3 regions of the Desulfosporosinus paludis genome follow, and region 1 is predicted to be linked to each of the others. Evidence: riboswitches for the same ligand, from Rfam matches in the RefSeq annotation. Region 1 holds a riboswitch; each other region holds the start of a gene.

What was found. Region 1 has a riboswitch for cyclic di-GMP ahead of VZF35_RS08905 (chemotaxis protein CheW). Riboswitches for the same ligand answer to the same signal wherever they lie in the genome.
Region 2: another riboswitch for cyclic di-GMP. It lies ahead of VZF35_RS05405 (OFA family MFS transporter); the one in region 1 lies ahead of VZF35_RS08905 (chemotaxis protein CheW).
Region 3: another riboswitch for cyclic di-GMP. It lies ahead of VZF35_RS17695 (YitT family protein); the one in region 1 lies ahead of VZF35_RS08905 (chemotaxis protein CheW).

What each region holds. Positions count from the first base shown of each region.
Region 1 is NZ_CP144211.1:1,738,770-1,741,865, forward strand. Features, by position in the region: purine riboswitch at 69-170, opposite strand; gene VZF35_RS08895 (hypothetical protein) at 276-482, opposite strand; gene VZF35_RS08900 (hypothetical protein) at 500-1,090, opposite strand; gene VZF35_RS08905 (chemotaxis protein CheW) at 1,121-1,591, opposite strand; cyclic di-GMP riboswitch class I at 1,677-1,761, opposite strand; gene VZF35_RS08910 (SdpI family protein) at 1,909-2,577, opposite strand; gene VZF35_RS08915 (autorepressor SdpR family transcription factor) at 2,564-2,854, opposite strand; gene VZF35_RS08920 (hypothetical protein) at 3,040-3,096, opposite strand, start outside.
Region 2 is NZ_CP144211.1:1,056,738-1,059,833, forward strand. Features, by position in the region: gene VZF35_RS05400 (methyl-accepting chemotaxis protein) at 1-366, opposite strand, end outside; gene VZF35_RS05405 (OFA family MFS transporter) at 518-1,735, opposite strand; cyclic di-GMP riboswitch class I at 1,953-2,035, opposite strand; gene VZF35_RS05410 (glycine zipper domain-containing protein) at 2,258-2,662, shown strand; gene VZF35_RS05415 (heavy metal translocating P-type ATPase) at 2,733-3,096, opposite strand, start outside.
Region 3 is NZ_CP144211.1:3,555,410-3,558,505, reverse strand. Features, by position in the region: gene VZF35_RS17700 (hypothetical protein) at 164-454, shown strand; gene VZF35_RS17695 (YitT family protein) at 487-1,347, opposite strand; cyclic di-GMP riboswitch class I at 1,606-1,692, opposite strand; gene VZF35_RS17690 (ABC-F family ATP-binding cassette domain-containing protein) at 1,761-3,096, opposite strand, start outside.

The sequences.
Region 1 (3,096 bases):
TTTGTGAATGTCGTGTTTTGATAAGCCCTTGGATAAGTTCAACTAACTTTCTTAAAAGTTAGCGTCCATTTGCTAGGTACTTCGCTCATAGTCGGACCATTTACGGCAGTCCGGTAGAAACTTGCAGACCTTATCTCTGCGACTATATGAACATATTTATTTATCACAAGGGTTATTCTACAAGAAATTCCAACGCAGGTCAATATGTTCTTCGAACGTTTTATATTAATATATTTAAAACGTTCGATTCTTCGCTATAAAAGCCCAGGGACAAACTAGATCTTTTCAGCCAAAGCAGATAAAGCATTAGCCGAGGAGGACAAAGATTCGATCGTTGCTCCTATTTCTTCCACTGCAGCAGAAACTTCCTGAGTACTTCCCCCGACTTTTTCCAATTCGCGGGTCATTTTGCCGACCAAGCCTTGAATTCCTCCAATAATCTTACGGATGTCTTTCGCAGACGTCGCACTCGATACCGCCATCGCCCGAATTTCCGAGGCTACAACTGCGAACCCCCTTCCGGCTTCCCCGCTCTGGAAGCCTCTATCGATGCATTTAAACCGAGAACCTTCGTGTCACTAGCCACGGAATTAATGTATTCCACGACTTCTTCCATTTGCAGTGCCTTCTCATTAACTTCTTGTGATTGGAGGGTCAGAGCTTGTCCCCCATCAGCAAGTTCTTGAGTCGATATAGCTATATTTTCGATGGCCGCAGAAACCTGTTCTAAGGATTCAGAGAGGTCTTTAGCCAAAGACGGTAAATTTTGCAGGGCGTATTCTCTTTCGTTGGAACCTGTTACGGCTATTCCACCGATAATTACACCACTTTCTCTAATGGGATAAGCGACTCCAGTGTACGCAACCCCTAAGGATTCTGCACCTACCTGTCTTTCAACTTTTTCACCTGTTTTAAGGCATTCGAATGACGTAGAGGTTGGCGGTAAAAGGTCACCGGCTTTAAGCGGCAACATAATGACTGAACCCATTCTAATATAGATATATTTTTCAAGATCAAAAAGAAAAACTGAGGTTTTGCCAAAATCAGTCTCAAAAACCACATCAACCATTTGTTTATAATCCTCAATCATTTGTTATTCCTCCTTTAATTTATCTTTATATCACTCAACGATTGCTTCTTCGAAATTATCGCTCCCCAACCATGTTACAACCTCATGAGAAAAGAGTTGCGTAACATCTATGACTGGGATAATATCTTCCTCCGTTTTGATGATTTCTTGAATAGCTCCCCTGTGGATAATACCGGGGATTTTTTCTAAGGCACTGCTCTCTAGAATTTCAACCACATCATCCACCCACAGGCCAACCTTCTCCTTCTCCTTTTCCTCACTTGACTCAAAGATGATGATCCGGGGTTCTCCTTCATCCGTTGGAGGTATTACAAATTTTTTTCTCAAATCCACTATAGTAACTACCCCATCACGGACTTTAGCAATCCCTTGGATAAATTCAGGTGCACCTAAGAGTCTCTTAACCTCCACAGGTTTAATAATTTCCCGAACACAACGCATTTCTACGGCATAATCCTGTAGCCCAAGTTTAAACTGAATGAATTGTTTCACTTCGTCCATGAGCCTAACCCCTCTCTTCCTTGAACTAGTTCCGTGGGCCAACCAAAAATGCCAAACCCTAAAAAAGGGCATGGCAAGCTTTACAATTGGCGACCTGACGATCGTCAGCTTAACCTGTACGACCCATGGCTTTGCGTCATTAGTTTTCACTAAGTTTGCCTTTTACAACTTCGAAGTTTTTTTAGATATTATATCACAAATATCTGAAAATTGTCCCTAGTCAAAATAAAAAGTCGAATCTACTAATTCGACTTTTTATTTTCCTCGTTATAACTTTTTTCTCGACACTAACTTCCCAATAAAGAATGTCAGAGATCTTAATGATTTTTAGGAATGCCCAGTTCACGATAGGCTAAATAGGAATAAACGATCGGCACAATCGCAATAACTGCTAAAATTATAATAAAACTAATGCCATTGAACGTCATTCCCATTAAAGCTAAGAGAATGTTAATGATCCCGCCGAAGACCCACAACGGAGCAGCCAGCCTATGAGTCTTTCTCCAGACTTCTTCACTAGCAAGAGTCCAAGGGGTTTTAATACCCATAAAATAATTATGCTTAAGCCTTCCCATGACATTCCCCAACAAAATAAAGAGCAGCGAAATCATGACTTGAATCAGAATAGGTCGATTAACAACCATTCCTGAAGCGATGAGCAAGGTTATCAGTTCCATGCCCAGGAAAAAGATAACCAGTAAATATTTCAAAAACTGATACGTTGATTCAAAGGAGCTATAATTCTTACGTTTCGGATCGATAAAGGGAAGTGCCACAAACATAATATACAAACCTAAAATGATTGAGGGAATCCCAAAGGTTCCAAATAATTTACTCCCATACCCATTGACTTCTCCTTGGGCGTTCCAGTGAATTGGCACTCTATCTGGAAGGGAGGGATAAAAATAAACGCCCAGGGCAAAACCCAAGACAATTAGAAGCAGAATCGGCCAATCTTTTTTTAACAAACTGCTAAGTTTCGTCATCGTTAAGTCCTCCTTCATTGACATGACCGGCATTAAAAAACCAATTAATAACCTCTTGAAACACTGTCGTATTTAAAGAATAGTAGATATTTTGGCCTTTTCGCTCATCAGTGACTAATAAGGCCTGTTTTAAGGTATTAAGATGGTGTGAAATGCTGGGCTTGGTCATATTAAATTGTTCTGCGATTTCTCCTGCTGTCATATCATGCTCTTTCAATAGAAGAATAATCTTCCGCCTTGTAGGATCAGCAAGCGCTTTAAACGGCAGATTAAGCATTGAATCACGCTCCTTAAAATAAGATTAGACATTTAGATAATTATCTAACCTTTTAATCGTATTATACTCTCTTTTTCGAAAAAGAGAAGCCCCTTTAGCGGAAAATCTAAGAAATAACAAAAAACTTACGTCAGCTCTAATACTAGAACGTAAGTTTTTGCTTAGCTCATTTATGAACCCATTTTTTAAAGTAAACAGCCGAGCAAAAGCCTCTGAATCTTATAATATTTGGCCTCGGCCTC
Region 2 (3,096 bases), 680 kb from region 1:
CGATTGGTTTGTACCATGAAAAACGCAAGTACCATCAATTGTATCTCCCCAATAATATCCTTGCCCGTCATCGCCGTAGCGCATGCTTGTCATAACGTTGACCGCCAGTTGTTTGGCCTGTGCTTCAGTAAGGCTACCTTGCTGTTCTTGCTGATATATTCCATTTAAAGTGCTAATAGCTTGTTGGGTGACAGAGCGAAGCTTTTGGTCATAACTTTCATTCAGAGTTTTCGTATAAAGATCGATACTTTTTTGACTATTATCTTCAATACTTAAGATGTTTATTGTTCCTACTAAAACCGCAACTAAGGCATACACAATAATTAGGATTAAGATACTCCGGTTAAGCTTTACTTTTCTTAACAATTGTCCCTCTCCTTCTTTTTCTAGCCATAATTCGGCTAAGTTATAGTTTTTATTTTCCTATCTCTTGATACTCATCTCCTATTACCTTTATTTCTTTCCTAGCCCATCATTTAATCGAGTATGTAATATTAAAGTTAGTAAAATTATAAATTTAGGAGAGCGATGAATTATAACACCCCTTAACGTCTATAACATTTATAGTATGTTTTGGAGGTTTAATCATCGAAACAAGAATTATTGAAACTAAAGTTAATCCGCCTATAACTAGAAATGTAGGCCTTAATCCTCCGGTTACTGCTGCTATAAACAACCCTGAAAGTGCTCCAAATCCAAAGCCCTGATATATGATGCCATAATTTTTCATTTGCTTATTTAAACCAAAAAATTCACCAATAATAGGAGGAAATAAGGTTATGTTTCCTCCAAAGCTAAAAGCAATTAAGATGACACAGATAGAGAAAATTTCAAAGTTCAAATGCACAAAACTTAAAGCGAATACTGCAATCATTGTTAATGAAAGTGTGAAAATTACTACTTTTAGTCTGCCTACTTTATCAGATAAAGCCCCTAGTAAGATTCTCCCAGTAGTATTAAATATCGCTACCATAGCTACAGCATTCGCAGCTACAGTCGGATTAAGTCCAGCCAATTGGACACCTATATCCTTAACAATCCCAATTAGGTAGAGACCGCTCATGCATGCTGTGAAAAACACAATAAATAAAGTATAAGCTTCCTTCGTCTTTATCATTTCTACTACAGAAAATTCATGATCTGAACCACTCTTAACACTCGAAGTTACCACTGGTGCGTCCTTTAATAATTGAGCACCTGCAAGAATCAAAACCATAGCTATTATTCCCCAATATAAAAATGCTTCAGAAACTCCCTTATAATTAATCAAAGATTCGAGTACATAGTTAAAAATTATGCTGCCGATTCCATATGCCCCGTTTGAAATACCTGATATAAGACCCTTCTTCTCTGGAAACCACTTGATACAATTAGAAATCAAAGTAATGTAAGCAATGCCGTCAGCAGCACCGACTATAATACCGGCCGTTATATATAAAGTAGAAAGTGACGTTACTCTAGATGTTGCAATTAAACCAATTCCTAATAATAAACCTGCAATTGATACAAGTTTTCTAACCCCTAGATTATCTTGAACTCTTCCTGCAGCTAAGGTAGCGAAAGCTAATGCAAAACTCGTAATTGAAAACGTAATTGCTACTTCACTTAGTCGCCAACCATATTTATCCACTAATGGCTGATTAAATAGACTCCACGTAAAGATTGATCCCAACCCCAATTGGGCAATTACTGTACCTAATAAGATTGTCCATCGATGCATGGACTTATTTTTCATTGCCTTTATCCCCTTTCAATTTTTTAAGCGATCATTTCGATTGTTCAAAACATCTTTTCACACCATAAAAAGATAATTTCCGGCCCTATTGCGTTTTAGAATAGATTGAAATGAACCATGTGAGCATCCTCCGCTCGAATTTTATTCCCCCTGCTATAACAGAAATCGCCATCCACACAGGAATGGCGATAAAGGCTTTGCAAAAACAAAGTAGTTTGTCGGTAACCCGGCTGTCTTCAGTAATCTGGAAGACCCGTGGCTTTGCGTCCTTGGCTTTCACCAAGTTTGCCTTTATCGTTTATATTTTATTCAATCCAATTATAGCAACCTATCGTTAAGAAAATAGGCAACCAATGTAAAGATATGGTTAACCTTTAATTAAGAGAATTGAGCTTATGCCTTGGTCCTTTGCTGTTCTTGGTTTATTTAAATAAGTCTTGAATTATTTTTATGGTAACCACAAATAATACAATAGAAATTTACGTTTCAAATACTTTCTTATAAGAAAGGAGTTGAATTCTTTTGTTTAAAGGTATATCGGAAGCAGTTGGAGAATCTTCATTTTTGGGTTTAGTCCTCGCCGGTACAGCAGTCGTTGTATTAGCACCAGCAATGAAAAGTGTTTTGCGCGGTGTTGCATTAGCTACAGCAAAAGGAGTAGTATCAATTACGGAAGGAACTGCCGCTTTAGCCTCAAATGCTAAAGAAGGTTGGGAAGACGTAGTAGCTCAAGCTAAGGCCCAAAAGGGCAATTTAAACAGTAGCACTATCGTTGGGGCAGGAGCAGGTGGGGCTATCGGTGCTTCAATCGGGGGAATGGCTGGACCAGCCGGCGCAGCCATCGGTGGAGGTTTAGGTAGTGTTACGGGAGCTTCTGTTGGCAGTGAAATGAATAACGATACTCAGAAAAATCAACCAAAAGACTAACTAACTTAAATCTTACTTTATAAACTATGAAAAAGTAGCAAGAGGATCCCACTGGGATCCTCTTTGGCTTTTAAAACCACCTTTGATAACTTGTATTGAATACCGTAACGATTGTTCCAATTTCACCAAGAAACGCAGCACTAACATGGTTAATCAAGCCACCGGCACCAAGACCTAAACCTAACACATTTAATCCAATAGCATAATTGATGTTTTGCTTCGCTACTTCTTTCGTTTTTTGAGCTAAGAGAAATGCATCTACAAGCACCTGAGGATTCTGAGTAGTTATTACGATTCCCGCAACTTTTGCCGCAGAATCTGCTCCTTTTTTACCCCAAGATATTCCAACACTTGCTTCGGACATAGCTAGTGCATCGTCAATCCCGTCCCCCAGCATAGCTACTCTATACCCTTGCTTCTTAAGATCTTTAATA
Region 3 (3,096 bases), 1.8 Mb from region 1:
TGTAATTTGTTAAATTTTCAGGGCAAAGTTCTTTGTATAGGGCTTTAGACCTAATAAGATAGGCCTTTCGTATCATTAATACCTATTATTTCTAAAATAAGCAGGAAAAAGAAGTATTAGGAGGAATATGAAGAATATTCAATTTATGCAGGAGGTAGGATAAATGATTGACCTTAATGCACTTGACAGACCATGCCCAAAATGTTCTGGACTTGGCAGGATCGATAACCCCGCATGGTTACCGTACTGGGATATGCACAATGGCCTTAAGGGTTTGTCTCGGACCGTAGATTCTCAAAAACTAAAAATTGTCGACGACAATGCAGGGCAAGGTCAACCACTTGAACCCATGTTTTTTATTTGTAAAGAGTGTCATGGAAAAGGGAAAATACTTACGGATGAAGGAAAACACTTGATAGAGTTTGTAAAGTTTTGGAGCAATCCGAATTATTAATTTGAACTCCAAACATTATATACGAGATACAGTTAGTGTATCGCCTTTTTCTTTAGTTTTCCGCCAATTACATCATGAACATCATGAATCGTGACAAAGGCATCTTCATCTATCTCATCAATAATTGACTTCAGTTTAGCGATCTCTAAACGGGTAATCACAGAATATACTACGCCTTTTGCTTGTCCGGAATACCCGCCTTTACCTTCTAAGAAAGTTACCCCTCTGCCTAAACGAGCCAGCAGTGCTGATGAAATTTCATCGGGTTTTTCTGAAACAATCATAACAGCTTTAGATTCATCCAATCCTTGAATCGTTAAGTCAATTACTTTGAAGGCGACAAAATAGGCTATTAGGGAATACATAGCTCTATCCCAACCGAATAATAATCCAGCGCTGCTCAGGATGAAGATGTTAAAAAACATGACAACCTCACCAACTGAAAACCCGGTCTGTTTCGAAACAACAATTGCTACAATTTCTGTTCCATCGAGAGAGCCTCCATATCGGACAACCAATCCTACTCCAATGCCGAGGATGATACCGCCGAATACTGCGGCAAGTAAAATATCATTCGTTAATCCTGGTACCGGCTGTAAGATACTAACTCCTATTGAAAGTGTCGTGATTGAAAACAAGGTAGACAAAACAAATGTCTTTCCAATCTGATAGTAACCTAAAACTAAAAAAGGGATATTAAGAGTAAAAATATAGGCTCCCAGAGGCAGCTTTGTCAAGTGGCTGGCCATAATAGAAATTCCCGTGATACCCCCATCAACGATGTCGTTGGGGACTAGAAATATCTCCAGAGCGATTGCTGCAAGTATGGATCCAATAAGCAGGAAAGCATACTTTTTGAAAATGTTAACCAATTTGTTTCTTTTTCGTGTCATGCAACTCCCCCTTGTATACTGCCAAAGACCTAGGCAACCTGAATTATACATAAATACCCAGTTATTATCAAGCTTACTAAAACTATAACATCTTGGCAATATTGCTAATTCCTCTGACATTGAAGTAATTTCCTCAATACTTGCTGTAATTTCTTCTATAGCAGCCGCTTGTCCATGACTGGTATCCAAAGATTAAAAAATACAAAAAGCTGTGACATCAAATGCCACAGCTAAAACCGTATCTGAAGGGTTTCATACTTTGGCAACCAGACTGTCATAGTGTAGCCACACCTTAGGCTCATGGCTTTGCGTCCTTACTTTTCAGCAAGTTTGCTACTACGTCTTGAATTCGCTGGCAGAGGAGCTGAGTTATCCTTGAGCTTAGCAGCAGCTTTGACGGATTGAGTCACTAATCAGACTATCTTTGTAGTCCACTCTTCCAAGTTCCAAACATCCGTCACCCAATCCTCATAAAATTCAGGTTCGTGGGAAACGACAAGCACAGTCCCTCTATAGTTAATGATCGCTTTCTTCAGCTCTGCTTTAGCCTCAACATCCAGATGATTGGTTGGCTCATCCAGGACCAGCCAATTCACGTCTTTGAGCATCAGTTTGCATAAGCGGACTTTAGCGTTTTCTCCCCCACTCAACACCATCATTTTGCTGGCAATATGCTCGCTGGTTAAACCACACCTAGCTAAGGCGCCCCGAACTTCAGCATTCGCCATGCTGGGATATTCATCCCAAACTTCCTCTAGAGCCGTCTTCTCATTCTTTCGGCTCGACTCTTGCTCGAAATAACCTGGATAGAGGTAATCTCCAAGTTCAACTACCCCAGAAATCGGTTCGATGTAGCCAAGAAGCGTCTTGAGAAGCGTGGATTTCCCCAGACCATTAACCCCGCGAATCGCAACCTTCTGACCTCGTTCAAGAGTTAAATCCAAAGGCCGAGTTAGGGGCTCGTCATAACCCAGAACAATCTCTCTCGCTTCGAAAATTACCTTTCCAGCCGCCCGCGCTTCTCGGAACTTAAACGTCGGAGTGATCTTTTCCTTGGGTCTTTCCAGTAAATCCATCTTATCTAACTGTTTCTGACGACTCTTTGCTCGGCCTGTCGTTGAAATCCTTGCTTTATTTCGAGCGATAAAATCCTCTAAGCGATCAACTTCTTTTTGCTGCTTATCATAAGCCTTAATCTCCTGTTGCTTGCGCGTTTCGGCGAGCTGCATGAATTGTTCATAGTTTCCAGTGTAGCGAGTCAAATTAGCGTTTTCCACATGATAAATGACATTGATCACATCGTTTAAGAATGGGACATCATGGGAAACAAGAATAAAGGCATTTTCATAGTTAATAAGATAGCGTTTTAACCACTCTATGTGCTCCACATCCAAGAAATTTGTCGGCTCGTCCAAAATCAAGATGCTTGGGCTCTGAAGCAAAAGCTTTGTAAGCAAAACCTTCGTTCGCTGTCCTCCGCTTAAGTCCGTTACCTCTTTATCAAGACCGATTTCCCCCAAACCTAATCCATTGGCGACCTCTTCTATTTTGGCATCGAGCGTATAAAACCCATTGTGTTCTAAAATGCTCTGAATCTCCCCAACATCCTCTAAAAGTTTGTCCATTTCTGTTTCGGAAACACTGCCCATGCGCTCATATAAAGTCATGATCTCGGCTTCCAAATTAAACATTCCTTGAAAAGCTTCCTTGAGAACATCTCGAATTGTCTTCCCTTTGCTTAAAACTGTG